Regions from separate parts of the Micromonospora sp. DT233 genome, predicted to be linked through region 3. Evidence: predicted binding sites of a transcription regulator. Region 3 holds the regulator's gene; each other region holds the start of a gene.

Region 1 (10,046 bases), on a different contig from region 3:
GAGCCGGCGGACCTGCCGGCGCTGACCGCGTTCGCCCGGGTCACCTTCGGCGGTTCCTGGGACGCCGAGCTGGCCGGCTCGGTGGGGCGGCCAGCCGCCGGGGCGCACCTGGCGGAGCGGGACGGCCGGATCGTCGGCTTCGCCGCCTGGGGGTCGTCGCGGCCGAGCTGGTTCGGGCCGATGGGCACCGCCCCGGAGGCGGCGGGCGGGGGGATCGGCGGCGTGCTGCTGCGCCGCTGCCTGCGCGACCAGCGGGACGCGGGGATGCGATCGGCGCAGATCGGCTGGGTGGGGCCGGTGCCGTTCTACTCGGGCAGCGCCGGGGCGCGCATCGAGCGGGTGTTCTTCCTCTACCGCAAGGTCCTGCCCACGGCACGAACGGGACGGGAGAGCGAATAGCCCCGTTCGGTCCCGGCGGTCATCGACGTCCCCCTACGGTTTGCCGTAGAGGAGGCAGTCATGACCACGGACGACGAACAGCTCGACGGGGTTGAGGACACCGACGCGATGCCGCTCGAGGGGGCGCTCGACGCGACACCGCGCGCCGCCGGGACACCGCAGGCCGGAACACCGCTAACCGGGCTGCCGGGGCGGTTGCCGTTCGACCGGCTCGACTACGGCGACGCCGAGCAGCGGGCCGAGGAGACGACGGGGCTCGACGATCCGCTGGCCGAGGAGCCGATCGCCCTGGTGGACGAGCCGATCCGGATCGCCGCGCCGTACGACCGCCGCCGCAAGCGGCGCAACCAGCGCCCGCTGCCGACCTGAGCCGGCGCGTACGGCGAACGTACCGCCCGCGCCGACCGGGGCCGCGCCAACCAGAACCTCGCCGACATGGTGCCGGGCCGGCGCGGCACCTGACCGGCCGGAGCCTCGACGGGCGGTGGACGCCTCGCGGGCCGGGCCGGGACTTCACGCGCGAGGGGCGGGCCGCTGACGCGACCCGCCCCTCGTGGCGTTGGTGGGGCTGGACTCAGAAGTCCATGTCCCCGCCGCCGGGGCCACCGGCCGGGGCAGCCGGGGTCTTCTCCGGCTTGTCCGCGACGACGGCCTCGGTGGTGAGGAAGAGCGCCGCGATCGAGGCGGCGTTCTGCAGCGCCGACCGGGTCACCTTGGCCGGGTCAATGATGCCCGCGGCCAGCAGGTCCACGTACTCGCCGTTGGCGGCGTTGAGGCCGTGACCCGCTTCGAGGTTGCGGACCTTCTCCACCACGACGCCGCCCTCGAGGCCGGCGTTGACGGCGATCTGCCGCAGCGGGGCGTCCAGCGCGACCTTGACGATGTTGGCACCGGTCGCCTCGTCGCCGACCAGGTCCAGCTTGTCGAAGGCGGTCTTGCCGGCCTGCACCAGCGCGACGCCACCACCCGGGACGATGCCCTCTTCGACGGCGGCCTTCGCGTTGCGAACGGCGTCCTCGATGCGGTGCTTGCGCTCCTTGAGCTCGACCTCGGTGGCCGCGCCGACCTTGATCACCGCGACGCCGCCGGCGAGCTTGGCCAGCCGCTCCTGCAGCTTCTCGCGGTCGTAGTCCGAGTCGCTCTTGTCGATCTCGGCCCGGATCTGGTTGACCCGACCCTGGATCTGGTCGGCGTCGCCGGCACCGTCGACGATGGTGGTCTCGTCCTTGGTCACCACGACCTTGCGGGCGCGGCCCAGCATGTCGAGGCCGACGGCGTCCAGCTTGAGGCCGACCTCCTCGCTGATGACCTGGCCACCGGTGAGGATGGCGATGTCGGCCAGCATGGCCTTGCGGCGGTCACCGAAGCCCGGCGCCTTGACGGCGACCGACTTGAAGGTGCCACGGACCTTGTTGACCACGAGGGTGGCCAGGGCCTCGCCCTCGATGTCCTCGGCGATGATCAGCAGCGACTTGCCCGACTGCATGACCTTCTCCAGGATCGGGAGCAGGTCCTTCACCGAGGAGATCTTGCTGTTGACGATCAGGAGGTACGGGTCGTCGAAGACGGCCTCCATACGCTCCGGGTCCGTCATGAAGTAGGCGGAGATGTAGCCCTTATCGAAGCGCATGCCCTCGGTGAGCTCAAGCTCCAGACCGAAGGTGTTGCTCTCCTCGACGGTGATGACGCCTTCCTTGCCGACCTTGTCCATCGCCTCGGCGATGATCTCGCCGACGGTGCTGTCACCGGCCGAGATGGAGGCGGTGGAGGCGATCTGCTCCTTGGTCTCCACGTCCTTGGCGAGCTTGAGCAGCTCCTCCGAGACGCTGGCCACGGCGGCCTCGATGCCCCGCTTCAGGGCCATCGGGTTGGCGCCGGCGGCCACGTTGCGCAGGCCCTCGCGCACCAGAGCCTGGGCCAGGACGGTCGCCGTCGTCGTGCCGTCACCGGCAACGTCGTCGGTCTTCTTGGCGACCTCCTTGACCAGCTCGGCGCCGATCTTCTCGTACGGGTCCTCGAGCTCGATCTCCTTGGCGATGCTCACACCATCGTTGGTGATGGTGGGGGCGCCCCACTTCTTCTCGAGCACCACGTTGCGGCCCTTCGGGCCGAGGGTCACCTTCACGGCGTCGGCGAGCTGGTTCATGCCCCGCTCGAGGCCGCGGCGAGCCTCTTCGTCGAACGCGATCATCTTGGCCATACGGCGTTGTCCTCCTGGACACTCACGGGCCACCCGAGTGTGTGTCCCGGATGGGCCGCCTGGTGTACGCACCTTGGGGACGTCGCCACCTGGCGACGACGACGTCTCCTCGGTCGGGCCGGATAGCCCGCGACGACCGGCCTCGTGCCGCCCGGCGGTTTTCCGCCTGACGACCGTGACCCAAACCGTCCCGACCGTTGGCACTCACACTATGCGAGTGCCAATGACTTGTTTAGCACTCTCCCATGCCGAGTGCAAGCACGATGCCGTCACCGGGTCGAATCCGCAGCCCTGATCAGCACCGCCCGAGCCGCCGCAAGCGCGCGTCGGCGCGGCGGTGTCGCCGAAGTCGCACTGGTGGGGTCGCGGGCGCTGCGGGACCGCCTCGGCGGACAAGCCGGCGGTGGCCGGCCGCGACGTTCGGGGGTCAGCCGGCTCGCGCGGCGCGGAACGAGACTCGCGCGGCGCGGAACGAGACTCGCGCGGCGCGGAACGAGACTTGCGCGGCGCGGAACGAGAACGGAGCGGGCATCGGCGACGCGGCAGCCCGGGCCGGCAGGAGCATCCGCCCGAGCATCGACCAGCCCACACTGCGCGCCACCGCGCCGGGCTGGCCGCGCACGGCGACCGGGTCGCCGCGGTCACCGCCACGTGGGCCAGGAAGGCACGGCGATGCATGGCACCGCGATGCATGGCACGGCGGCAAGAACACGCCTCCCGGCGGAGACATCTCCTCCGCGCCATCTGGAGCTGATGTCGTAAACGACTCGGCCCGTGACCGAGTCACCTGCGGTGATGTCGTGGCCGGCTCAGCTCCAAAGGACCCCGAACCGCAGATGCCACCCCCGGCCCAGCGCTCGACCCCACCCCCTCGACATTGCCCCCGCCCCGCCCCAGATCGTCGATCTTGGAGTTGGGTGGGTGGATGAAAGCCTCGAATGCCCCTGTTCCAGGCACCACAAGTCCATGATCGGCGATGCGGTGGGGGCCCCGACGCCCGCCCGAGGGCGAGGGGTGGAGGCCGGGAATCGGGGTGAGGTCAGGCGACGACGCGGACCCGCTCGGCCTGCGGACCCTTCTGCCCCTGGGCGATCTCGAACTCCACCCGCTGCCCGTCGTCCAGCGCCTTGTAGCCGTCCATCTCGATCGCGGAGAAGTGGACGAAGACGTCCTGCCCCCCGTCGACGGCGATGAAGCCGTAGCCCTTCTCGGCGTTGAACCACTTCACGGTGCCCTGTGCCACGGTGCACTTCCTCACGTCGCGCGGCCTGCCAAACCGGCGGGACGCCGGTGGGAACCGGCGGCCCCGGAGCACCGGTTCCGGCGTCGACGACGACGCCGAAATCAGTGACCGAAATCGCACGGTACACGAGCCGTCACGGCAGCGCACGATGTCAAACCGGTCAATATCGGACCGGCCTCCACCCGGTTTCACATCGGCGCACGTCACTGCGGTATGCATGCGGGATGAGAGCAGGCTGCGGCCCGTCCACCGCCGGACGCCACACCTCGGCGGGGGCCGCCGCGCCGTCCGGGCGGGCGGCCACCGTCCGGCGGGTCACGCCGTGGGATGCGGCCCGGATGCGGGCCCTGCGACTGGAGATGCTCGCCGACGCCCCGCTGGCCTTCCTGGAGACCCTGGCGGACGCCGCCGCCCGCCCGCACGCCGACTACGCGGCCCGGGTCGCCTCGGTGTCCGTCGGCCGGCACACCGCGCAGTTCGTCGCCGATCCGGGTGCCGACCGCCCGGGCGGGCCGGCCGGGCGGCTGGTGGGGCACGCGGGTGGCACGGTCTGGCCGGACGATCCGGGCCTGACCGTCGTCTACGCCGTCTACGTCACGCCGCGGTGGCGGGGCAGCGGCCTGCTCGCCGAGCTGATCGACGCGGTGGCCGCCTGGTCGCGCGCCTGCGGCCGGCCGGAGCTGCTGCTGGAGGTGGTGGTCGGCAACGACCACGCCTACCGGGCGTACCAGCGGCTCGGCTTCGTCGACACCGGGGAACGGGTCGCCCACCCGAAGCTCCCCGCCCTGCGCGAGCTGCGGATGCGCCGCCGGGCGTGACGCCGCCGGGCGTGAGCGGCGTGACGCCGCCGGGCAGGCGGGAGGCAGCAGGGCCCCCTCCCGACGCCCCGCGCGTCGGAAGGGGGCCCTGCCCAGCCGTCAGGCCGGGCGGCGGCTCTGCACGACGCGGAACCGGTTCGCCACGTACGCGCCGTCGGTCAGGGCCGCGTTGGCGGCCGGGTTGGCGCCGCTGCCGTGGAAGTCGGAGAACGCCGCCGACTGGTTGACGAAGACGCCGCCGGTCAGGTTGCACGACAGGTGCACCCCGACGTCGATCGCCGCCGCCTCGGCCGCGTCCAGCACCGCCGGGTCGGTGGAGTAGACGGCGGCGGTCAGCGCGCCGGACTCCCCCACGGTGGCGCGCATGATCTCCAGGCTGTGCGCGGTGGAGTCGGTGGCGATGGCGAACGAGATCGGCCCGAACCACTCCCGGGCGTACGTCTCGGTGTCGCCGGCCGCGAGCCGGACGATCGTCGGCGTGCGGACGACCGCGTCGGGGAAGGCCGGGTGCGCGACCGTGCGGGACTCCAGCACCGCCTCGCCGACCCCGGTGACCTCGTCGAGGCGCTTGAGCACCCCGTCGTTGACGATCGCCCCGGTCAGCTCGACGCCGCGCGCCGGGTCGGCGGTGAGCTTGGCGACCGCGGCGGCGATCCCGCCGGCCACCTCGTCGAAGCTCTTGTGCCCCTGGTCGGTGGCGATGCCGTCGGCCGGGATGAGGATGTTCTGCGAGGTGGTGCACATCTGGCCGCTGTAGAGGGTCAGCGTCCAGCCGAGGTTGCGGCAGAGCCCGGCGAAGTCGTCGGTGGAGTCGATGACCACCGTGTTCAGGCCGGCCTTCTCGGTGTAGACCGACGCCTGCCGGGCGTTGGCCTCCAGCCAGTCGCCGTACTCGGTGGAGCCGGTGAAGTCGACGATCTTCACGGCCGGGTGCAGGGCGAGGGTCGAGGCGAGCTTCTCGCCGGGGGCCTCGGCGGCGAGCAGCACCAGGTTCGGGTCGAAGCCGGCCTCGGCGAGCACCTCGCGGGCGTAGCGCACGGTGATGGCCAGCGGCAGCACCGCGCGGGGGTGCGGCTTGACGACGACCGGGTTGCCGGTGACCAGCGAGGCGAAGAGCCCCGGGTACGAGTTCCAGGTCGGGAAGGTGTTGCAGCCGATGACCAGCGCCACCCCGCGCGGCACCACGTGGAACGTCTTGGTCATCCGCAGCGGGTCGCCCTTGCCGGCGGGCTTCTCCCAGCCGGCCGTCGCCGGGTGCCGGGTCATCTCCGCGTACGCGTAGGCGATGGCCTCCAGCGCCCGGTCCAGCGCGTGCGCGCCGCCGGCCTGGAAGGCCATCACGAACGCCTGGCCGCTGGTGAACTGCACTGCGTTGGCCAGCTCGAAGACGTTGCGGTGCAGCCGGGCCAGGATCTCCAGGCAGACCCCCGCCCGTGCCTGCGGGCCGGCGTCGCGCCAGGCCGGCAGCGCGGCGGAGGCGGCGGCGACCAGCTCGTCGGCGCCCGCGTGCGGGTACCGCACGTTCAGCGCCACCCCGAAGGGGCTCGTCTCGGTGGCGACCCGTTCGCCGGAGGCCGGCTGGTCGAGCGGGAAGTCGCCGTCGCGGTACGCCTCGAAGGCCGCCTTGCCGTCGGCGGCGGCACTCTCGCCGTACACCCGGGGGCTGGGCGACTCGGGGTACGCGGACCAGTACCCACGCTCCGTGATCGCGGTCAGCGCACGGTGCAGGGTGTCGGCATGCGTGTCGTACAGGGGATGCGGGGTCTCCGTCATGCCGCCATCATGCCGCAGCCGACGAGTGCGCAGTAGGTGCGGCGGGCGCGCCGGGGATCGTGAGCTGCCACTGGGTCCAGGCGTCGACCGGGCGGAACCCGAGCCGCTCGTTGATGGAGATCATGTGGGTGTTCTCGTCCGCGTTGAAGGTGTCCACCGCGCGCAGCCCCGGCTCGTGGGCGATGGCGTACCGCAGGTTTTCGATCTTGAGGAGCAGGCCGAGCCGGTGCCCGCGGTGCGCCGGGTCGACGATGGTGATCTGCTGGAAGGCGTGCCAGGCCACGTTCGGGCCGACGTCGACCAGGGTCCAGGCGACCAGCCGGCCGGAGGCGACGTGCACCGCCCCGTGGTGGTAGCGCCGCCGCCCCCGCACGTCCAGCGCCCGCTCGGTCTCCCGCAGCCGCTCCACGTCGACCCGCTCGGCCTCCCACTCCAGATCGCCGGAGGGCGCGTCGGCCATCAGCCGGCCGTCGAGGTAGGCGACGTCCGCCGCGTACTCCTCGGGGGTGTGGTCGCGCCAGCCGACGAGGCGGTAGCCGGCGGCGTGCGGCGCGGCGTCGGCGGCCAGGGCGTCGAGCGCGGCGTGGTCGACGCCGGCGACGTCGAGCCGGCGGCGGGCCTCGGCCAGCGCGGGCCGCGCGCCCAGCGCCGCCGCGAACGCGTTCCCCGCGTCGTCACGCGGTGGCCCGCCGGGCAGCGCCGACACGGCCGGCGCGATGACCCGCTCGCGGCCGTGCTCGCGCAGCACCCCCAGGCCGTACGCGTGCAGCGCCCGGCCGACCCCGCGCCGCCGGTGCGCCGGGTGCACGAAGAGGTCGGCGGTGGCGTTGCTCGTGTTGTCGAGCTGCGGCAGGAGCAGGTTCAGGTATCCGGCCGGCTCGCCGTCGCGGCGGGCCAGCGCCGGTGCCGTGACGATGCCCGGCATCGGGTGCCGGATGCTCGCCTCCAGGCGCCGCCGGCACAGCGGCGGGAAGTCGGGGACGTCCGCCCCGTCGGCGGCGGCCCTGATCCGGTACGCCGCGTCGACCGCGTCCTGGTCCGCCGGGTCGATCGCCTCCACGGTGATGCTCATGGGCCGAGGGTGACCGAGGAACGACGATCGGGCCAGCGAATTATTCGCCGGCCCGATCGTGTGGTTGGTCGGGAGGGACGATCGCACAACGCCTCCGGCGTTGGGTCGCAAGAACATAAAGTCTTCGGCGAAACGCCCTCCCGCACGGAGCATCTTGCGCCGTCCGCTTACCCCCGTCAAGTCCCCGGCGACGGGTTTTTCTCACTGATGGCAAAACGGTGGTTACTCGGCGGATGCGCCAAATCCACCGTTCGGCCGGTCCGCGCCTCCACCGACCGGTCAACCAGGGGTTTCGCCCTTGACGCTGGTCAGCCGAGGAGACCGGCGTCGCGGGCGGCCCGCAGCGAGGGCCGGATGCGGTGGGTCGGGCCGGACTCGCCCGCGACGGCGTCGAGGGTCTTCAGCCCCTCGCCGGTGTTGAAGACCACGGTCTCCGCCGCCGGGTCGAGCCGCCCCGACTCGACCAGCTTGCGCAGCACCGCCACCGTCACCCCGCCGGCGGTCTCGGCGAAGACCCCGGTGGTACGGGCCAGCAGCCGGATGCCGGCGCGGATCTCGTCGTCGTCGGCGTACTCCATCCAGCCGCCGGTGCGGCGCACCGCCTCCAGGGCGTAGACGCCGGCGGCCGGGTCGCCGATGTTGAGCGACTTGGCGATGCCGGTCGGCCGGACCGGGGTGATGGCGTCGGTGTCGGCGTGCAGGGCGGCGGCGATCGGGTTGCAGCCGGCGGACTGGGCGCCGAAGACCTTCCAGCCGCCGGCCGGGGCCTCGACCAGGCCGATCTCGACCAGCTCGGTGAACGCCTTGTCGATCTTGGTGAGCAGTTCGCCGCTGGCCATCGGGATGACCACCTGCGCCGGGATGCGCCAGCCGAGCTGCTCGGCCACCTCGTACCCGAGGGTCTTGGAGCCCTCGGCGTAGAACGGGCGGACGTTGACGTTGACGAACGCGGTGTCCTCGAACTCGTCGGTCTCCACCAGCTCGCCGCAGAGCCGGTTCACGTCGTCGTACGAGCCGTCGATGGCGACCAGCTCGCCGCCGTAGACGGCGGTGGTGACGATCTTGCCCGACTCCAGGTCGCTGGGGATGAAGACGATCGACGGGGTGCCCGCGCGGGCCGCGTGCGCGGCCACCGAGTTGGCCAGGTTGCCGGTCGAGGCGCAGGCGAACCGGGCGAAGCCGAGCGCCCGCGCGGCGGTCAGCGCCACCGACACCACCCGGTCCTTGAACGAGTGGGTGGGGTTGGCGCTGTCGTCCTTGACCCAGAGCGGGGCGGTGATGCCCAGCTCGGCGGCGAGGTTCCCGGCCGCCACCAGCGGGGTCAGCCCCGGGTCGAGGGTCACCCGGGTCGCCGGGTCCTGGCCGGCCGGCAGCAGGGCGGCGTACCGCCAGATGTTCTGCGGCCCGGCCTCGATCTGCTCCCGGGTGACCCGGGCCAGCGCGGCGGTGTCGTAGTCGACCTCCAGGGGGCCGAAACACTCGTAGCAGGCGTGCTGCGCGGCCAGCGGGTAGCGCGCCGAGCAGGCCCGGCAGACCAGGGCGCGGGCGGGGCTGGCGGTGGTGTCGATGCCGGTCGGGGCGGTGCCGGTGGCGGCGGAAGTGGCCGTGGTGGCGGTGCCGGACGCGGCGAGGGTCGACGTCATGTCGAGGAGGTCCTCTCATCTTTCCCCGCATCGCACCCTGCGGCGGGGACGGATTTGGCACCTGTCCGCGCCGCTCGTCGTCGAGCGCGCGGGTGGTTGCCGGGGCTTCGTCGGGCCGTATCCCTCTGCCCCTCTGGATGAGGTATTCAGTTGTGCCGCCGAGTCTACGGCGGATCGCCGCAACCGCACCGGACGGTCCCACCGACTGAAATGCCCTGGCCTGCCCGCACATCGACGACCGCCGAAGGCCGTGGGGCACGCGGCTGCGGCGGGCCGACCCTGCCGAGGGCGGCCACGGCGTGGCGCGGAGCCGCTACGGTGCGGACAGCCCTCACCCGAAGGAGAACCCGCCGATGCGCCGGCACCTGCCCAGCTTCGCGATCCTCACCCTGGCCTGCCTGTTGACCGCGGGCTGCGGCGACATCGGGGGCACCTCGTCGGCGGACGCCACCACCGCGCCGGACGCGCCGGCCGGCACGGACGACGCGCCCACCGACGCGCCGGCCCCAGCGACGACCGGCCCCGCCGCCGCGCCAGCCCCGGGCGGCGGCGCCACCAGCACGCCACCGCCGGCGCCCGCGCCCCCGCCGAAGCAGGTGCCTGCGCTGACCTGCCAGCAGCTGGCGAGCGCCCACGTCGGCAGCGCCGAGGTTCCCTACCTGGACTACGCCGACTACCTTCCCCTGACCGACGGCGTCTGGTCCGGCGAGGACGGCGACACCGTCACCCTGCGCAAGCCCTGCGGGATCGGCCACCTCGACGGCGACGGGGCCGTCGACGCGGTCGGCACGGTCTCCATGAACGGCGGGGGCAGCGGCACCTTCTTCACGCTCGTCGTGTGGCGCAACGTCGACGGCAAGCCGGTGTACCGCACCGCGACGGAGCTGGGCGACCGCAC
Region 2 (10,046 bases), on a different contig from region 3:
CACCGAGGCGGTCGGCGCGAGCGTCGCCTCCTGCCACGGGCCCTCGTCGACGCGTACCTCGACCCTGGCGATCCCCCGCTGCTGGGCCCAGGCGACGCCGGCCACCGTCACCGGCCCGGCGGTGAGCCGGTTGCGGGGGCGGGGCGTGTCGATGCGGGACTGGGTCTTGATCGGCCCCTGCGCCGACCAGCCCCGGGGCACCCAGTACGCGTCGAAGTCGGCGAAGCTGGTCAGCTCCAGCTCGGTCACCCACTTGCAGGCCGAGACGTAGCCGTACAGGCCGGGCACCACCATCCGCACCGGGAAGCCGTGCTCCACCGGCAGCGGTACGCCGTTCATGCCGACCGCCAGCAGGGCGTCGCGGCCGTCGCGCAGCACCGCCGTCGGGGTGCCGCAGGTCCAGCCGTCGACCGCGCGTCCCACCACCTGATCCGCGCCCGGCTCCGGCTGGGCCTCGTCGAGCAGCTCCCGGATCGGCACGCCCAGCCACCGGGCGCTGCCGATCAGGTCCCCGCCCACCTCGTTGGAGACGCAGGCCAGGGTGATGTGACGCTCGACCATCGGGCGGGCCAGCAGCTCGGCGAAGCTCAACTCGATCGGGTTGCGGACCCGGCCGTGGATGCGCAGCCGCCAGCTGAAGGGGTCGACCTGCGGCACCACCAGGGCTGTGTCGATCCGGTAGAACTCGGCGTTCGGGGTGACGTAGGGGGCGAGCTGGGCGACGGCGAGGTCCGCCCCGGCCGGCAGCGCCGGCGCGGGCGAGACCGGCGCGGGCAGGACGACCGCCTGCCGGGCCGTCGACACGCCCCGCCGCCCGGCCAGCCAGTGCCCGCCCAGGCCGGCAACGGCCGCCGCCCCGGTCAACGCGCCGACCCCGGTCAGGAACCGCCGCCGCCCCTGCGGATCTATCTCCGCCCCACTCGCCCCTGATGCGGGCACCGACGACGGGCCACCCGGGGCGGGCACCGACGACACAGCGGCGGGCGCTGGTGGGGTGGGTGGGGTCCACGGCCACGGGTCGAGTTGGAGCGGGCCGGCCAGCAGCAGCCAGAGCACCAGCGCGCCAAGGCCCGCACCGACCAGCGACGGGAGCGCGTCGGCGGGGTCCGCGCCGGGCCGGGTGAGCGCGGCGGCGATCCCGAGGACGGCGAAGGCCGCGATCCCGGCTACCCCCACCCACAGTCGGCGGACGGCGGCCAGGCCGAGCAACGCCGCGATGCCGGCCAGCACCAGGGCCGTCCCGACCAGCAGGGCAAGCTTGTCGTACCGGCCGAAGACGGCGATGGCGAACTGCTTCAGGGGCTCGGGGACGGTGTCCACCACCACCGACCCGACGGCGATCAGGGGCGCGGAGCGGGGACCGGTCAGCACCGCCACCGGCTCGGCCGTGCCGATGGCCACGGTGGCGGCGGTGATCCCGGCCAGCGCGGCGTACCCGCGCGAGGGACTGCTCATTCCGCCAGTGTCCGCATCGCACGGTCCGTCGCCCAGTCGGGATCGCCGCACCCGTGACGGCGTCAGGGCACGCCGTCCGGTGACGGCGTGCCCTGAGCGGTGTCGTACGACCGGGTCAGAACCCCGGGCCGTGCTGGTGACCGTGGCCGTGCGAGTGGCCGTGGCCGCCACCGGCGGCGGCCGGCTCGGCCTGCTCCGGCTTCTCCACGACCAGGCTCTCGGTGCTGAGCAGCAGGCCGGCGATCGAGGCGGCGTTGGTGACCGCGTTGCGGGTCACCTTGACCGGGTCGATGATGCCGGACTTGACCAGGTCGACGTACTCGTCGCGAGCGGCGTCGAGGCCCTGGCCCCACTCCTTCTCGGCGACCTTGTTGACCACCACGTAGCCGTCGTGGCCGGCGTTCTTGGCGATCCAGCGCAGCGGCTCGACCAGCGACTTGCGCACGATCGAGACGCCGACCTTCTCGTCACCGGTGAAGCCGAGGTCGTCGTCGAGCACCGACGCGATCTGCACCAGGGCGGCGCCGCCACCGGGCACCGTGCCCTCCTCGACGGCGGCCTTGGTCGCGGCGATGGCGTCCTCGATGCGGTGCTTGCGCTCCTTCATCTCGACCTCGGTCGCCGCGCCCACCTTGATGACCGCGATGCCACCGGAGAGCTTCGCCAGCCGCTCGGCCAGCTTCTCCCGGTCCCACTCGGAGTCCGAGGCCTCGATCTCCTTGCGGATCTGCGCGACCCGGTCGGCGACCTCGGTGGCCTGGCCGCCACCGTCGACGACGGTGGTGTTCTCCTTGTCGATCACGACGCGCCGGGCGGTGCCGAGCACCTCCAGGCCGACCTGGTCGAGCTTGTAGCCCAGCTCCGGGGCGACCAGCTCGGCGCCGGTCAGGATCGCCATGTCCTGCAGCATCGCCTTGCGGCGGTCGCCGAAGCCCGGGGCCTTCACGGCGCAGACCTTGAGGGTCTTGCGGATCGCGTTGACCACCAGGGTGGAGAGGGCCTGGCCCTCGACGTCCTCGGCGATGATCAGCAGCGGCTTGCTGTCCTGGAGGACCTTCTCCAGCAGCGGCAGCAGCTCCTCGATCGCCGAGATCTTCTGCGTGGTGATCAGGATGTACGGGTCGTCGAGGACCGCCTCCTGCTCCTCCACGTCGGTGACGAAGTTGGGGGAGATGAAGCCCTTGTCGAACTGGAGACCCTCGGTCACCTCCAGCTCGGTGGCCAGCGCGGAGCCCTCCTCGACGGTGATGACACCGTCGCGGCCGACCCGCTCCATCGCCTCGGCGATCAGCTCGCCGATCGTGGCGTCCTGCGCGGAGATCGTCGCCACGTGCGCGATCGACTTCTTGTCGGCCACCTCGACGGCCCGGCCGAGCAGGGCCTCGGAGACCTTGGCGGCGGCGGCGTCGATGCCGCGCTTGAGGCCGGTCGGGTTGGCCCCGGCGGCCACGTTGCGCAGGCCCTCGCGGACCATCGCCTGGGCGAGCACGGTCGCGGTGGTGGTCCCGTCGCCAGCGATGTCGTTGGTCTTGGTTGCCACCTCCTTGACCAGCTGCGCGCCGAGGTTCTCGTAGGGGTTGGTGAGCTCGATCTCCTTGGCGATGGTGACGCCGTCATTGGTGATCGTGGGCACACCGAACTTCTTGTCCAGGACGACGTTGCGCCCGCGCGGTCCGAGAGTGACCTTGACCGTGTCCGCGAGGGCGTTGACACCGTGCTCGAGCAGGTGTCGGGCGTCGTCCGAGAAGCTCAGGATCTTCGCCATGAATGTCCCTTCGAAGCGTCCTGCCCCGGCCCGGCGAGCCGGACCGGGGCAGGGACACTGATCGGTTGGTTACTTCTCGATGACCGCGAGGACGTCGCGGGCGGAGAGCACCAGGTACTCCTCGCCGGCGTACTTGACCTCGGTGCCGCCGTACTTCGAGTAGAGGACGGTGTCGCCGACCGAGACGTCAACCGGGATCCGGTTGCCCTTCTCGTCGACGCGCCCCGGGCCGACAGCGAGGACGGTGCCCTCCTGCGGCTTCTCCTTGGCGGTGTCGGGGATCACGATGCCCGACGCCGTGGTGGTCTCAGCCTCGTTCGCCTGGACCAGGATCCGGTCCTCGAGCGGCTTGATCGCAACCTTGGTCGCGGTAGTCACGGGCATACCCTCCTGGGGTACTGGTTTCGTTACCGACCGGCGAGCCGGTCGGCGTCAATCTGCCACATGCCACCGGGCGGGGCCGTCGTCGCGGGTGCCGGTCCGCCTGGCGTTCAGCCACCGGGCACAGGGCCCGGAAGCTGGCACCCTCGATGGGAGAGTGCTAATCGCAGGTTATGCCGTGGCTAGCACTCCGTCAAGGAGAGTGCCAGCGCGTCGCCCTTCGTGTCACCCCGATCGCGCCGCACCGGGCCCCGGGGGACACCCGCGCGGCACGCCCGAGAACGGCCGGCGCGGCGAGGATCCCGCCGGTCGCCGGCCTGCCGCCGGGCGCCCCGGCCGGGCCCGGGACAATGGGCGGGTGGATCTCGACCAGTTCGCCGCCCTGCGTACCCCCGAGGGGTCGGCCGCGCTCGCCGCGGCGACCGAGGTGGCCGGCGGCGACCCGCTGGTCGCGGCGGGCGCGCTCCGCTCGGCCGGCGTCCCGGCCGGGCTCGCGGCGGCGGCGCTGACCCAGGCGGAGCTGCGCCGCCGGGCGGTCGGCAAGTTCGGCCCGGCGGCGGCCGGGATGTTCCTCACCCGCGCCGGGCTGGAGCAGGCCACCCGGGGGGTGGTCGCCGCCCGACGGGCCGAGCGGCTGCGCGCGGCCGGGGTCCGCACCCTCGCCGACCTGGGCTGCGGCCTCGGCGCGGACGCGCTCGCCGCCGCCCGCGCCGGCATCCGGGTGTACGGGGTGGAGGCCGACCCGCTCACCGCCGCGATGGCCGCCGCGAACGCCGAGGCCGCCGGGCTGGCCGAGGCGTTCACGGTGGAGTGCGGCGACGCCACCACGTTCGACGTGACCCGGGTAGACGCCGCGTTCTGTGACCCGGCCCGCCGCCGGGCCGGCACCGGGCGACGGATCTTCGACCCGAACGCCTACTCGCCGCCGTGGGACTTCGTGCTCGGCCTCGCCGAGCGGGTGCCGCACACCGTGGTCAAGGTGGCCCCCGGGCTGGACCACGCGCTGATCCCCGCCGACGCCGAGGCGGAGTGGGTGAGCGTGGCCGGCGACCTCGTCGAGGCCGCCCTCTGGTGCGGCCGGCTCGCCGGGGTCCCCCGTCGCGCCACCCTGCTGCGCGAGCCGGCGGGGCTCCCCGGTGCGGTCGGGCTCCCGGCCGGCACCGCACCGGCGGCGGCCCTCGCTGGGCAGCTCACCGGCTCCGGGGCGGCCGAGGCGGCCGTCGGCCCGGTCCGCCGGTACCTGCACGACCCCGACCCGGCCGTGGTCCGCGCCCACCTCGTCGCCGAGCTGGCCGACGCCCTCGACGCCACCCTCGCCGACCCGAGCATCGCCTACCTCTACGCCGACGCGCCGGGCGCGACGCCCTTCGCCCGCTGCCTGGAGGTCACCGACGTGCTGCCGTTCTCGCTGAAGCGGCTGCGCGCCCTGCTGCGCGAGCGCCGGGTGGGGCGGGTCGAGATCCTCAAGCGCGGCTCGGCGCTGGAGCCGGAGAAGCTGCGGCGGGACCTGCGGCTGGCCGGGCCGGAGCCGGCGAGCCTGGTGCTGACCCGGGTGGCCGGCGCTCCCACCGTGCTGCTGTGCCGGCCGGTGGGCTGAGCAGCACCGCCGGGCGGAGCCCGCACCCGCCGGTCGACCACGCAGCGTGACGGATTGCGGCATCCGTGTTGCGAAGTTGTTACCGTCCGCTACCTGCTCCCGACCCTTCCCGGCCTTGTGTGCGCGGGCCAGGGGCAATAGGTTGCCGGATACAACAAAGCGGACGCGATCGCCACCCCTCGCAACGAGTCGGCACCACGCGCCGCCGAGTTCCGCCCCTCGAGAGGAACCGTGCCCATGCGTAGCGGGATCCTTGCCATCGCCACCGTCGGCCTGCTGGCCGCCGGGGGCCTCACCGGGTGCGGCGGCGACCCGGACGACGACCCCGCGCGGCCGAGGCCGAAGATCGGCGTGATCCTGCCGGACAGCGCCTCGTCGAACCGTTGGGAGGCGGCGGACCGCAAGTACCTGGAGGCGGCCTTCACGGCCGCCGGGGTGGAGTACGACATCCAGAACGCGCAGAACGACAAGGCGCGCTTCGTCACCATCGCCGAGCAGATGATCACCAACGGGGTGACCGCCCTGATGATCACCAATCTCGACTCGGGCACCGGCAGGGCCGTGCTGGACAAGGCCACCCAGCGGGGCGTCGCCACGATCGACTACGACCGGCCCACGCTGGGCGGCTCCGCGCAGTACTACGTCAGCTTCGACAACGTGGCCGTGGGGCGGCTACAGGGCGAGGGCCTGGTCCGGTGCCTGGCCGAGAAGGGCACCCGCAAGCCGGTGGTGGCGGAGCTCAACGGGGCGCCGACCGACAACAACGCCGCCGAGCTGAAGTCGGGCTACGACGCCGTGCTCCAGCCGAGGTACGACGCGCGGGACTACGTCAAGGGGCCGGACCAGTCCGTCCCGGAGTGGAACAACACCACCGGCGGCACCATCTTCGAGCAGATGCTGACCCAGACCGGCGGCCGCATCGACGGCGTGCTCACCGCCAACGACGGGCTGGCCAACGCGGTCATCTCGGTGCTGACGAAGAACAAGCTCAACGGCAAGGTCCCGGTCACCGGGCAGGACGCCGACGCCCAGGCGCTGCAACACATCCTCGCCGGGGACCAGTGCATGACCGTCTACAAGCCGATCCGGAAGCAGGCCGAGGTGGCGGCGGCGCTGGCCGTCGCGCTGGCCCGGGGCGAGAGGAGGCAGACCGAGCACACCTTCCACGACACCACGGGCAACCGGGACGTCCCGGCCGTGCTGCTGACCGCCCAGCCGATCACCAGGGAGACGGTCAAGGACGTCATCGCGGACGGGTTCGTCGAACGCGACGCCGTCTGCACCGGCCGGTACGCCGCGCTCTGCGCCGCGAACGGCGTGAGCTGAGCTTGGCCGCGCCCGGCGCAGTAGAGGAGAGCAACATGTCCGAGTCACCCCTGTTGGAACTGCGCGGCGTCGACAAGAGCTTCGGCCCCGTGCAGGTCCTGCGCGACGTCGACTTCTCGGTCCGCCCCGGCGAGGTGACCGCCCTCGTCGGCGACAACGGCGCAGGGAAGTCCACGCTGGTCAAGTGCATCAGCGGCATCCACGCCGCCGACTCCGGCGAGTTCTTCTTCGAGGGGCAGCCGGTGACCGTCAGCGGCCCCCGCGACGCCGCCGCCCTGGGCATCGACGTCGTCTACCAGGACCTCGCCCTCTGCGACAACCTCGACGTCGTACAGAACATGTTCCTCGGCCGGGAGCGGCGCTCCGGCCTGGTGCTCGACGAGCCGGCCATGGAGGAGCTCGCCGCCCGGACGCTGGCCGCGCTGTCGGTGAAGACGATCAGCTCGCTGCGCCAGCACGTCGCCAGCCTCTCCGGCGGCCAGCGCCAGACGGTCGCGATCGCCAAGGCGGTGCTCTGGAACAGCCGGCTGGTCATCCTCGACGAGCCGACGGCGGCGCTCGGCCTGGCCCAGACCGCCCAGGTGCTCGAGCTGCTGCGGAGGCTGGCCGACAACGGCCTGGCCGTCGTGCTCATCTCGCACAACATGAACGACGTCTTCGCCGTCTCCGACCGGATCGCGGCGCTCTACCTCGGCCAGATGGTCGCCCAGGTCCGGACGACCGACGTCACGCACGCCCAGGTGGTCGAGCTGATCACCTCGGGGCGCAGCGGGCGGCTCGGCACGACCGCCGAGGGCGGCGCCGGCTACCACAGCGCCAAGACCTCGGGGGCCGGGCAGTGACCACCCAGACGCAGGCCACGTACGCCGAGCCGGTGGCCGCCCCCGGCGGGCCGCCCACCCTGCGCGGGCACGTCCGCAGCTACCTGGCCCGCCTGCGCGGCGGCGACATGGGCGCCCTGCCGGCCGTGCTGGGCCTGGTCGTGCTCTGCGCGTTCTTCTCGGTCCTGCGGCCCAACTTCCTCACCGCCGGCAACTTCGCCAACCTGTTCACGCAGGGCGCGGCCGTCGTGCTGATCGCGATGGGGCTGGTCTTCGTCCTGCTGGTGGGGGAGATAGACCTCTCCGCCGGCTTCGCCAGCGGGGTCTGCGCGGCGGTGCTGGCCAACCTGCTGACCGTCCAGGGCTACCCGTGGTACGTGGCCACCCTCGCCGCCCTCGGCACCGGCGCGCTGATCGGGCTGACGCTCGGCTTCCTGGTCACCAAGGTCGGCATCCCGTCCTTCGTGGTCACGCTGGCCGGCTTCCTCGCCTTCCAGGGCGTCATGCTCATCCTGATCAAGGGCGGCACCAGCATCCCGGTCCAGGCCGAGCCCATCGTGGCCATCGAGAACAGCAACCTCCCGCCGCTGGCCGGCTGGCTGCTGGCCGCCGTGGCGGTGACCGGGTACGCCGCCGTGCAACTGCTGCGCCACCGCAACCGCTCCGTCCGGGGCCTGGTCACCGATCCCCCGTCGGTGCTGCTGGCCCGCGTCCTCGCCCTCGCCGTCGGCGTCGGCGTCGCCGTCTACGTGCTCAACCTCGAACGCAGCCTGAACAGCATGATCAGCTCGAACCGGGGCATGCCGGTCGTCGTACCATTGCTGGCCGTGCTGCTCGTCGCGTTGACCTTCCTGCTGTCGCGCACCGCCTACGGCCGGCACGTGTACGCCGTCGGCGGCAACCGGGAGGCCGCCCGCCGCGCCGGGATCAGCGTCGACCGCATCCGCATCTCGGTCTTCGTCATCTGCTCCTCGATGGCGGCGGTCGGCGGTGTCGTCGCCGCCAGCCGGTTCAGCTCCGTGGACGCCAACACCGGCGGCAGCGACGTGCTGCTCTACGCCGTCGGCGCGGCCGTCATCGGCGGCACCAGCCTCTTCGGCGGCAAGGGCCGGGTGGTCGACGCGGTGCTCGGCGGCGCGGTGGTCGCGACGATCGACAACGGCATGGGGTTGATGAACGCCAGCTCCGGGGTGAAGTACCTGCTCACCGGGTTGGTGCTGCTGCTGGCCGCCGGGATCGACGCGCTGTCGCGCCGCCGTGCCGTCGCCACCGGAAATCGCTGAACAGCCGATGCGTGCAGGCCCGAGCCAGGAGGAGATTCGCCGGCAGAATCTCGGCGCGCTGCTGCGTCACGTCCACGTCCACGGCGCGACGTCGCGCGCCACGCTCACCACCGCGCTGGGGCTCAACCGCAGCACCATCGGCGCGCTGACCACCGACCTCGTCACCGCCGGCCTGGTCAGCGAGGAGACCCCGAAGGAGACCCGGCGGGCGGGGCGACCATCGCTGGTGGTCCGTCCCGAGTCGGGCCGGGTCTACGCCTGGGCGCTGAGCATCGAGGTGGACCGGCTGCGGGTCGCCCGGGTCGGCCTCGGTGGCGTCGTGCTCGGCCGGCGCACGCTGGAGCGTCCGCGCGGCCTGCTGGCCGCGCAGACCGCGCCGCTGCTGGCCGGGGAGCTCAGGGCGATGCAGCAGGAGGTACCCCCCGGCACCACCTGCATCGGCGTGGGCATCGCGGTCTGCGGGATGGTCCGCCGCGACGACGGCCTGGTCCGGCTGGGCCCGCACACCGGCTGGGTGGACGAGCCGATCGGGGCCGCCCTCTCCGCGGAGCTCGACATCGGCGCGACACCCCTGGTGGGCAACGTGGCCGACGTCTGCGCGTTCGCCGAGTACACCCGGGGTGCCGCCGTCGGCTGCCACAACGTCATCTACCTGCACGGCGACGTGGGGGTGGGCGCCGGCATCATCGCCGGCGGCCGCCGGCTGACCGGGCACGGCGGGTACGGCGGCGAGGTCGGCCACATGGTCGTCAACCGGGACGGGGCGCCCTGCGCGTGCGGGTCGCGCGGCTGTTGGGAGTCCGAGATCGGCGAGCACGCCCTGCTGCGGGCGGCGGGCCGGCCGGCCGCCCACGGCCGGGAGGCGGTGCTCGCGGTCTTCGACGCCGCCGACCGGGGCGACGCGCGGGCCCAGGCGGCGGTGCGGCAGGTCGGCGACTGGCTCGGCTTCGGCGTGGGCAACCTGGTCAACATCTTCAACCCGGAAATGGTGATCTTCGGGGGGACGACGCGGGACCTGTACCTCGCGGCGGCGGCCCAGATCCGCAGCCGGCTCAACGCGGTCGGCCTCTCCGCCTGCCTCGAACACGTCCGGCTGCGCACGCCGATGCTGGGCGACGACGCCGCCCTGATCGGCGCGGCCGAGCTGGCCTTCGAACGGTTGCTGGCCGACCCGCTCGACGCCGGCTGACCCGCTACCGACCCGGCCGCCTCCCGCGAACCGCTCGACGCCGGCTGACCGGGCCGGCGCGGCTGCGTACGCTGTCCCTCGTGGACGTCGAGCTGCGCGCCTCCGACGACGACCGGCACCGGGTGGTCGCCGAGCTGCAACGGCACACCTCGGCGGGCCGGCTCAGCCTCGACGAGTTCTCCGAGCGGGCCGGGCTCGTCTGGTCCGCCCGGACCCTCGGCGACCTGGC
Region 3 (10,046 bases):
GCGGCGGTCGAAGATGAACGCGTCGCCCGGGTTGGCGGTGATCTCCACCGTGCCCTCCGGGTCGGGGTTGTGCACCGTCAGGTCGTCCGGCCGGGGCAGCGAGTTCCACAGGTGACTGCCCGGGATGACCTTGGTCGCGCCGCGCCCGGTCTCCGACAGGTCGGAGAGGACGTACGCCACCTTCAGCGAGAACATCGGCCGGGGCAGGTTCGGGTCCATCGTCTCCGGGTCGGAGTTCTGCCGGTACCCGTCCTGGTGCCAGCCCCAGTACGGCTTCTCCGGCTCCGCCGCCGGCGGGGTGACGTCCAGGTGGTTGTGGTGGGTGTAGATGTTCCACCCCGCCAGGCCCCACATGTACGGGAAGGCGATCGGGTGGGTGAGGAGCTGGCCGAAGAGCTCGTCACGCTCCAGGAAGCCCAGCAGGTGCAGGGTGCCGTCCTTGGTGGTGCTGCCCTTGGCCTTCTCCTCCGCGTACACGCGGTCGACGGCCTCCTCCAGGGCGGCCCGGTGGTCCTCCGTCAGCACGTTTCGCAGCAGGAGGAAGCCCTGCTCGTGGAACTCCTTGCGATCCGTGTCGCTGATCGGTTCGTAGCCGGTCCGGCCGTCGTAATCGAACACCGCGTAGTACCCCTCCCCATTAGGGTGAAACCATCTCTCGTACAGCCCGCCGATGGTACTGCTCCCGGATCGTGCGGTGGGGAGCGCGCCCGGGGGCCCGGGGCTCGGGGCGACCAACGGCAGCGGAACGGGCGCGCAGAGTCACGATTACGCTCTACTTTGGCCGTAGTTGCGAGGTATGCGGAATTGCGCGGTCACCGTCAGTCGCGCCGACCCCGTGCGGGGAACCGGTTACCGCCGGGCCCCTGACGGCCGACCGCGCCCACCGTGACACCTCGGCCGGGCCCGGGTCAGGCGTCGGAGAAGACCTCGGCCAGCACCCGTCGATCGGTCGACTGGGCGTCGGCCACCCGGTTCCAGGTGCCGCCCTGCGCCGTCCATTCCAGCCCGTCGAACCGGACCCGCTTCACCCCGTGGTTGGAGGCGTGCGAGACCAGCCAGTACGCGTACCGCCAACCGTTGCGCTGGTCGGCGGCCGGGACGGTGAGCCCCGGCAGGTCGGCCTGCGCCACCGCCTCCGGCAGCCCCCAGTCGAGGTTCAGGCCCCGGTTCAGGGCCGCAGCCGCAGCCTCGCCGCGCATCACCGGCGGCGACCCCACCGTGCAGGCCACCGCGCCGGTGGCCGCGCCGAGCAGCGCGCGGGTCAGCACCTGCGACTCGTCGGCCCACTTCTCGTACGCCTCCGGATAGGCGGAGCGCTGCACCCTCTGGGCGGCCTCGGTGACCCGCAGCTGCTCCCAGCCGCGCACCCGGTTCAACGCGGCGTAGAACTTCCTGGTCGCGTAGCGCGGGTCGCCGATCTGCTGCACCGTGCCCCAGCCCTGGCTCGGGCGCTGCTGGAACAGCCCCACCGAGTCCCGGTCGCCGTCGGCGACGTTGCGCAGCCCCGACTCCTGGTAGGCGGTGGCGAGCGCCACCACGACGGCCCGCTCCGGCATCTTCCGCTGGGTGCCGATCGCCGCGATCGTGGCGGCGTTGGCCATCTGGTCGGCGTCGAGCCGCACCTGACCGTCGGCCCGCACGACGCAGCTGCGGCCGGCGAGGGGGAGTCGTAAGCCGTCACCGACCTGTCGAGCCATCAGCCAGATCCCGACGACGGCGACGACGGCAATGACGAGACCAGCCGCGATGACTGTCCGGATACGCACCCACACCCCCTGCTCGACGGCTTCGCCAAGAGTACGTCGGGCCAACCGCCGTCGGGTCGTCCGACCGGTTGACCTGGGCGTAGGGCGCGTCGACCATCTCCGGCGTCCATCGCCCGGGGCACCCCGGCAACCCGAGCGGGGGTCCCCCGACGGACGGTCAGGAGGTTGGCGGAACCCAGCTCGCGTCGCGCTTCTCCCGGAACGCCAGCACCCCCTCACGCCCCTCGGCGGAGAGGAAGTACCCGGTCGACAGCTCGGCAAGCTCCGCGATCTCGGCGCGCAGGTCGGAAGCCTGCGGCCGGCGCAGCAGACCCTTCGCCCCGGCCAGGGCGTTCGGCGCGCCGCGCACCAGCGACGCGCAGACCCGCCGCACCGCCGCGTCCAGCCCGTCCGCCGGCACGGCCGCGGTGACCAGGCCGATCTCGGCGGCCCGCCGGCCGTCGAAGGTGTCGCCGGTCAGGTACAGCTCGGCGGCGGCGCGCGGGGCCAGCCGGGGCAGCACGGTCGCCGAGATCACCGCCGGGATCACCCCGATCCGGACCTCGGTGAAGGCGAACGTCGCCTCCTGCGCGCAGAGCGCCAGGTCGGCCGCCGCGATCACGCCCAGCCCGCCGGCCCGCGCCGGCCCGGCCACCCGGGCCACCACCGGCTTGGGGCACTCCCAGACCGCAGCCAGCACGTCGCCGAGCATCCCGGCCGGCACCGTCCCGCTGGCGTACGCGGCGGCGGTCTCCTTCAGGTCCGCCCCCGAGCAGAAGACCGGGCCGGTGTGGTCGAGCACGACCACCCGGACCGCGTCGTCGGCGACCGCGTCGGCCAGCCCGGCCAGCAGCTGCGTCATCAGCGGCGTGGAGAGGGCGTTGCGGTTGTGCGGACTGTTCAGGGTGAGGGTGGTCACCCCACGGGCCGTGGCGACCCGCACGAGCGCGTCGGAGGAGGTCATGCGGGCACACTAGTTGCCATGCCCGGCGTCCTTCCAGAAGGCGAGCCCGTCCCCGTCGACGGCTCGCTGCCCACCACCGCCACCCGCGCCGTCGGGGCGCGCGGTTTCGGGGTGTACGTGCATGTGCCGTTCTGCGCCAGCCGCTGCGGCTACTGCGACTTCAACACGTACACCGCCGACGAGCTGGGCGGCGGAGTCAACCGCGAGTCGTACGCCGACACGGTCCTCGCCGAGCTGGCCCTGGCCGGCCGGGTGCTGGGCGACACCCCGCCGCCGCGGGTCGACACCGTATTCGTCGGCGGCGGCACCCCCACCCTGCTGGCCGCCGACGACCTGGCCCGCATCCTCGACGGCATCGACCGCACCTGGGGGCTGGCCGCCGACGCCGAGGTGAGCACCGAGGCCAACCCGGAGTCGGTCACGCCGCAGTCGCTGAGGACCCTGCGCGCCGCCGGGTACACCCGCATCTCGCTGGGCATGCAGTCCGCCGCGCCGGGGGTGCTGGCGATCCTCGACCGCCGGCACAGCGCCGGCCGGGCCACCGCCGCCGCCGCCGAGGCCCGCGACGCCGGGTTCGACCACGTCAACCTCGACCTGATCTACGGCACGCCGGGGGAGAGCGCCGAGGACTTCGCCGCCTCCCTCGACCAGGTCGTCGCCGCCGGGGTGGACCACGTCAGCGCGTACGCCCTGATCGTGGAGGACGGCACCCGGCTGGCCGCGCGGATGCGGCGCGGCGAGCTGCCGTACCCCTCCGACGACGTGGCGGCGGACCGCTACCTGGCGGCGGAGGCCGCCCTGGGCGCGGCCGGTTTCTCCTGGTACGAGGTGTCCAACTGGGCGCGGACGCCGGCCGGGCAGTGCCGGCACAACCTGCTCTACTGGGCCGGCGCGGACTGGTGGGGCCTCGGCCCGGGGGCGCACAGCCACGTCGGCGGGGTGCGCTGGTGGAACGTCAAACACCCCAGCGCGTACGCGAAGCGCCTCGCGGCGGGCGTCTCGCCCGGCCTGGCCCGGGAGGTGCTCACGCGCGGCGAGGCGCAGATGGAGGACGTGATGCTGCGGCTGCGGCTCGCCTCCGGGCTGCCGCTGGACGTGCTGGACGACGCGGGCCGGGCGGGCGCGGCGCGGGCGCTGGCCGACGGGCTGCTCGACCCGGCCGGGCACGCGGCCGGCCGGGCGGTGCTCACCCTGCGCGGCCGGCTGCTGGCCGACGCGGTCGTCCGCGACCTGCTGCCCTGAGCGCACCCACCCCCGCGCCGGTCACCGGGCGCGGCCGGTCGGGGCGCGGGTGGGTGACACCGGCCGGCCGCCGGGAGCGGCCGACCGGGGTTCACTTGACGAAGCTGGCGGTCATCGGATAGCGGTAGGGCTGCCCGTCGTTGGCCTTGATCCCGGCGACGATGCCGAAGATGATGCCGACCACCATCGCGGCGAAACCGATGAAGGCGCCGATGAAGATGCAGCTCAGGATCCAGCCGACCACTGCGATGACCGACCAGAGCAGCTGGAAGTTCAGGGCGGCGACCGCGTGGGCGCGGACGGTCGGCGACTGGTTGCCCCGGGCCAGCAGCACGATCAGCGGCGCCACCCAGCCCAGCACCCCGCCGCCGAGGAACATCCCGGCCGCGCCGCCGAAGTGCGCGACCATCGCCCAGGTCTTCTCCTCGTTGCCGGCCGCGCCGCCGTAGCCACCGCCGGCCGGGTATCCGCCAGCCGGGTATCCGCCGGCCGGGGGGTAGCCACCGGGCGGCGGGTAGCCGCCGGCGGTCGGAGGCTGGCCGCCGGGCGGGACGTCGCCGCCGGGCGGGGGATAGCCGCCGGCGGAGGGCTGGTCGCCGGGCGGGGGAAAACCAGCGGGCGGGGGAAAACCGCCGGGCGGGGGGAAGCCAGCGGGCGGGGGGAACTCGCCGGGCGGGGGGTAGCCGCCCGCCCCGGAGCCACCGTGCAGCGGCGCGGTGGGGGGCTCGTCCGCCGAGGAGCCGTACGGTGCAGGCGACGGGTTCGGCTCCGGCGGGTAACCGCCGGGGTCGCCCGAGCCGGGAGGACGAGGTGCGTCAGTCATGCCCGTCACGGTAGGGGCTACCGGCAACCGGGTACCAGGGCGACACTGGTCGGGCCCCGTGCTTCGACCCGAGCACGACCCCGCGTCGGCCGGACGACGGCCCCGTCTCGGCCGAACGACGCCACCCTGCCGGTCGGCGGACGGACCGTCGGTGCGTCCTCGATCTTACCGAGGGCGGGACGGGGACGTAGACTGGCACTCGCTACGAACGAGTGCCAGGCTTCGGCCATCGGCGGGCAGGCCGGCCCGGTTGCCCGCCGCGATGCCGGGCACGACGTGCGACAGGAGGTGGTGGAGTGGGTCTGGACGACCGCAAGCTCGCCGTGCTCCGCGCGATCGTCGAGGACTACGTCGCCACGCAGGAGCCGGTCGGCAGCAGGGCCCTGGTGGAGCGGCACCAGCTCGGCGTCTCGCCGGCGACGGTGCGCAACGACATGGCGGTGCTGGAGGAGGAGGGCTACATCCGGCAGCCGCACACCAGCGCCGGCCGGGTGCCCACCGACCGGGGTTACCGCCTCTTCGTCGACCGGCTCAGCCGGGTCAAGCCGCTCAGCCCGGCCGAGCGCCGGGCGATCGAGCGTTTCCTGGTCGGCGCGGTCGACCTCGACGACGTGGTGCACCGCACGGTCCGGCTGTTGGCGCAGCTCACCCGGCAGGTCGCCGTGGTGCAATATCCGTCGCTGGCCCGTTCCTCCGTGCGCCACCTGGAGCTGGTGCCGATCTCCACCACCCGGCTGATGCTGGTGATGATCGCCGACACCGGCCGGGTCGAGCAGCGGCTGGTGGAGCTGCCCGCGCCGGTGCCCGCCGACGACGTCACCGACCTGCGGCGGCTGGTCAACGAGAAGCTGGTGGGCAGCCGGCTCTCGGAGACCCCGCCGCTGGTGCAGGCGCTGGTCGAGGAGTCGGCGCCACACCTGCGACCGGCCATGACCACGCTCGCCACCGTGCTGCTGGAGACGCTGGTCGAGCGGCACGAGGAGCGGCTGGCGCTCGCCGGCACCGCCAACCTCACCCGAGGGGGCCTGCTGGACTTCCAGGGCTCGCTGCGGCCGATCCTGGAGGCGCTGGAGGAGGAGGTGGTCATCCTCAAGCTCATCGGCGAGGCCGAGTCGAGCACGACCCGGGTCCTCATCGGCGACGAGAACGAGATCGACAACCTGCGGGCCGCCTCGGTGGTCAGCACCGGATACGGTCCGGGAACGACCGTCGTCGGCGGCCTCGGGGTGCTCGGCCCCACCCGGATGGACTACCCCGGCACCATCGCCACGGTGCGGGCCGTGGCACGCTACGTGGGCGAGCTGCTGGCCCAGAACTGACCAGTCAGGGCCGACGGCCGGCTCCGGCCGACGACCGGCGCAACGCGAGACGAACATGAGGACACGGAACGCAGTGGCCAGGGACTACTACGGCATCCTCGGTGTGAGCCGGGAAGCCTCCGATGACGAGATCAAGCGCGCCTACCGCAAGCTGGCGCGGCAGTTCCACCCGGACGTGAATCCGGACCCGGAGGCACAGGAGAAGTTCAAGGACATCAACGCCGCGTACGAGGTCCTCTCGGACGATCGGAAGCGGCAGATCGTCGACCTGGGCGGCGACCCGCTCGCCCCGGGCGGCGGGGGCATGGGCGGCCCGGGTGGCCCCGGCGGCGCCGGGCCGTTCGTCGGCTTCCAGGACATCATGGACGCCTTCTTCGGCGGCGCGGGCGGCGGCGCGCGGGGCCCGCGCCCGCGTACCCGGCCGGGGGCCGACGCGATCCTGCGGCTGGAACTGGACCTGCACGAGACCGCGTTCGGCGTCGAGGCGCCGATCACCGTCGACACCGCCGTGCTCTGCACCACCTGCTCCGGCGCGGGCACGGCCGCCGGCACCCACCTGGCCACCTGCGAGGCGTGCGGGGGCCGGGGCGAGGTGCAGTCGGTGCAGCGCACCTTCCTCGGCCAGGTGGTCTCCGCCCGGCCGTGCACGGTCTGCCAGGGGTACGGCACGACGATCCCGCACCCCTGCCCGACCTGCGCCGGTGACGGGCGGGTCCGTACCCGCCGCTCGCTGACCGTCAAGATCCCCGCTGGCGTCGAGGACGGCATGCGGATCCGGCTGGCCCAGCAGGGCGAGGTCGGTCCGGGTGGCGGGACGGCCGGCGACCTCTACGTGGAGATCCACGAGCGCCCGCACGACGTCTACTCGCGCAAGGGCGACGACCTGCACTGCCGGGTCACCGTCCCGATGACCGCCGCCGCGCTCGGCACCCGGCTGACCATCAAGACCCTGGACAGCGAGGAGACGGTCGACGTCAAGGCCGGCACCCAGCCGGGCAGCACCCTGCGGCTGCGCGCCCGGGGCGTGCCGCACCTGCGCGGCACCGGCCGGGGCGACCTCTACGTCCACCTCGACGTGCGGACGCCGACCAAGCTCGACGCCGACCAGGAGCGGATGCTGCGCGACTTCGCCAAGACGCGCGGCGAGGAGGTCGCCGAGCTGACCAAGCAGGGCGGCTTCTTCTCCCGGATGCGCGACGCCTTCAACGGCCACCCCTGATCGACGCCGGGCCGCCCGTGGCCGCCACGGCCCGGCCCGGCGGCACTCGGCCACCCCTGATCGACCTGGCCGCCCCGGTCTCCGGCCGGGGCGGCTAACCTGACGTCGTGTCCGCGCCGCTGTTCCTGGTCGAGTCGCTGCCCACCGCCGACCAGCTCACCCTGGACGGCCCCGAGGGGCACCACGCCGCCACCGTGCAGCGGCTGCGCGTCGGCGAGGAGCTGCTGCTCGCCGACGGCCGGGGCGGCACCGCGTCCGCCGTGGTCACGGCCGTCGGCCGGGGCAACCTCACCCTCGACGTCACCTCCCGGGGGTACGCCGACGCGCCCGTGCCCCGCCTCGTGGTGGTGCAGGGCATCGCCAAGGGCGACCGGGGCGAGCTGGCCGTGCAGGCGATGACCGAGGTCGGGGTGGACGAGATCGTCCCCTGGTCGGCGTCCCGCTCGGTGGCGCAGTGGCGCGGCGACCGGGGCGCGCGGGCGCGGGAGAAGTGGGTGGCGACGGCCCGGGAGGCGGCGAAGCAGGCCCGCCGGCCGTGGCTGCCCGTGGTGGCCGGCTCGCCCGACGAGTCCACCGCGACGGTGGCCCGCCGGATCGCCGGTGCCGCCGCCGCGTTCGTCCTGCACGAGGAGGCGCGGGAGCGGCTGACCACCGCCGAGCTGCCCGACGCGGGCGAGATCGTGCTGGTCATCGGCCCGGAGGGCGGCATCGCCGAGGCGGAGCTGACCGCCTTCGCCGAGGCCGGCGCCCGCCCGGTACGGCTGGGCCCCTCGGTCCTGCGCACGTCGACGGCAGGGGTGGCCGCCCTGGCAGTCCTTGCCACCCGCCTAGCCCGCTGGTAACCCCACCCCCCACCCCCCACCCCCCACCCCCCTCCCCCCTCCCCACCCCACCCCCGCCTCTCTCCCCACCCCACCCACCCCGCCCCGCCGATCATGGACTTGTGGTGCCTCGCAAAAGCTGCATCCCGGGCATTCCGCCCACCATTACTCCATGATCGACGGCGACGGCGGGGGCGACGGCGGGGGCGGGGGCGGGGGCGGGGCGGGGTGCGGCCGGGGTGTATCGCCCTGCCCGATCGTGAGTGGCCGTCGGTCTGCCGGAGTCACTTGACGGGGCTCGCTGATCCCTGCACTATTTCACTATTCGAATAGTTAAGGGGGGCGGAGTTGATCGAGTTCCATCTGGATCGCGGATCCGGGGTCTCCACCTATCTGCAACTCGTCCACCAGGTGAAACATGCTCTTCGGCTGGGGGTTCTCCAGCCCGGCGACAAGCTTCCCACCGCCAAGGAGGTGGTGGCGCAGTTGGCGATCAACCCCAACACGGTGCTCAAGGCGTACCGGGAACTCGAGCGGGAAGGGCTCGCCATCGGTCGCCCCGGGCAGGGCACCTTCGTGCGCCGGTCCCTGCGGACCGTCGACGCGGCCGAACAGGCCCGGCTCGCCACCCAGTTGTCCGCCTGGGTCGACCGGGCCCGCCAGGCCGGGTTGGACCAGGACGGCGTGGAGGCGCTGTTCGCATCGGTGTTGCTGGACTCGTTTCGGAGGACGGCGTGAGGGCGAGCGAGGATGGGGTCGTTGTGAACCTGCCGGGCCTGGGCGGGTCTGCGGAGGAGCGACCAGCCCGTGAACGACCGGGCGGAAACGCGCTGGAGGCGACCGGGCTCGGCAGGCAGTACGGCCGGACCTGGGTGCTGCGCGACGTCTCGGTGGCCGTACCCGCCGGCCGGGTCGCAGCGCTGGTCGGCCCCAACGGGGCGGGCAAGACGACCTTCCTGCACATGATCGTCGGACTGCTCCCACCCACCCGGGGGGCGGTCCGCGTCTTCGGCACGACGGTGGGGCGCGACGGCGCCGCGCTCTCCCGCGTCGCGTTCCTGGCCCAGGAGAAGCCCCTCTACGAGGGTTTCACCGTCGCGGAGATGATGCGGTTCGGTCGGGTGATGAATCCGAACTGGGACGACGCCCTGGCCCGCCGCAGGCTCGACGAGTTGAGGATCCCGCTCGACCGGCGGGTGGCGAAGCTCTCCGGCGGCCAGCAGACCCAGGTGGCGCTCACCCTCGCCATCGCCAAGCGGCCCGACCTGCTGGTGCTGGACGAACCGCTCGCCGACCTGGATCCCCTGGCGCGTCACGACGTGACGAGCGGCCTGATGGCCGCCGTGGCGGAGACCGGCATGACCGTCCTGCTCTCCTCGCACGTGGTGCCCGACCTGAAGGACACCTGTGACTGGCTGGTCGTTCTCAACGGCGGCCGGGTGCAGGTCAGCGGGGACATCGACGACCTGCTCTCCGAGCACCGACTCCTGACCGGTCCGGCGGACGGCGCCGAGGCGGTGGCCGCCCGCCTGCCCGTCGTCACCCGCAGCAGCATCGGCCGGCAGGCCACGTTGCTGGTCCGTGGCGCGGGTGCCGTCCCGGACCGCAGGTGGACTGAACGCTCACTGTCCCTTGAGGACCTCGTCCTGACGTACCTGCGTGACCCCGACGCCGCGGCGCTGCCCCGCCCCGCCATCGTCCCGGCGAACTGAGAACGGAGAGCAAGATGGTCTGGCTGACCTACCGGCAGCACCGCGCCCAACTGGTGGTCACCTTCGGGACACTGCTCCTGCTCGGAGGGACACTCCTCGGCTCTGCCCTCGAAGCCAGCTCGTGGGCGGCGGGGCACGCTCCGGACGGTTGTCCGGGGTCCTCGTCGGTGTGTCACGACTTCAACCGTGGGATGTTCGACC

What was found. Region 3 encodes HrcA, which represses chaperone genes, less so after heat shock. Its sites were predicted from a motif close to GGTTNGCACNCTCNNNNNGAGNGTGCNAACC; they were not measured.
Region 1: a site for HrcA is predicted at 2,795-2,825, ahead of groL (chaperonin GroEL). Genes of this name have one in related genera too.
Region 2: a site for HrcA is predicted at 3,737-3,767, ahead of groES (co-chaperone GroES). Genes of this name have one in related genera too.

What each region holds. Positions count from the first base shown of each region.
Region 1 is NZ_JBNCLB010000001.1:603,670-613,715, forward strand. It holds gene ACLQ2V_RS02920 (GNAT family N-acetyltransferase) at 1-399, shown strand, start outside; gene ACLQ2V_RS02925 (hypothetical protein) at 508-768, shown strand; gene groL (chaperonin GroEL) at 974-2,599, opposite strand; gene ACLQ2V_RS02935 (cold-shock protein) at 3,639-3,842, opposite strand; gene ACLQ2V_RS02940 (GNAT family N-acetyltransferase) at 4,181-4,660, shown strand; gene paaN (phenylacetic acid degradation protein PaaN) at 4,760-6,433, opposite strand; gene ACLQ2V_RS02950 (GNAT family N-acetyltransferase) at 6,441-7,505, opposite strand; gene thrC (threonine synthase) at 7,814-9,148, opposite strand; SAM riboswitch class I at 9,161-9,292, opposite strand; gene ACLQ2V_RS02960 (hypothetical protein) at 9,502-10,046, shown strand, end outside.
Region 2 is NZ_JBNCLB010000001.1:304,149-314,194, forward strand. It holds gene ACLQ2V_RS01400 (molybdopterin-dependent oxidoreductase) at 1-1,455, opposite strand, end outside; gene groL (chaperonin GroEL) at 1,571-3,220, opposite strand; gene groES (co-chaperone GroES) at 3,290-3,604, opposite strand; gene ACLQ2V_RS01415 (THUMP-like domain-containing protein) at 3,960-5,198, shown strand; gene ACLQ2V_RS01420 (sugar ABC transporter substrate-binding protein) at 5,436-6,524, shown strand; gene ACLQ2V_RS01425 (ATP-binding cassette domain-containing protein) at 6,560-7,366, shown strand; gene ACLQ2V_RS01430 (sugar ABC transporter permease) at 7,474-8,628, shown strand; gene ACLQ2V_RS01435 (ROK family protein) at 8,636-9,817, shown strand; gene ACLQ2V_RS01440 (DUF1707 SHOCT-like domain-containing protein) at 9,898-10,046, shown strand, end outside.
Region 3 is NZ_JBNCLB010000019.1:30,509-40,554, reverse strand. It holds gene ACLQ2V_RS26460 (phytanoyl-CoA dioxygenase family protein) at 1-618, opposite strand, end outside; gene ACLQ2V_RS26455 (hypothetical protein) at 909-1,772, opposite strand; gene ACLQ2V_RS26450 (enoyl-CoA hydratase-related protein) at 1,924-2,709, opposite strand; gene hemW (radical SAM family heme chaperone HemW) at 2,728-3,951, shown strand; gene ACLQ2V_RS26440 (DUF4870 domain-containing protein) at 4,043-4,774, opposite strand; gene hrcA (heat-inducible transcriptional repressor HrcA) at 5,071-6,093, shown strand; gene dnaJ (molecular chaperone DnaJ) at 6,167-7,312, shown strand; gene ACLQ2V_RS26425 (16S rRNA (uracil(1498)-N(3))-methyltransferase) at 7,420-8,154, shown strand; gene ACLQ2V_RS26420 (GntR family transcriptional regulator) at 8,482-8,871, shown strand; gene ACLQ2V_RS26415 (ABC transporter ATP-binding protein) at 8,895-9,845, shown strand; gene ACLQ2V_RS26410 (ABC transporter permease) at 9,860-10,046, shown strand, end outside.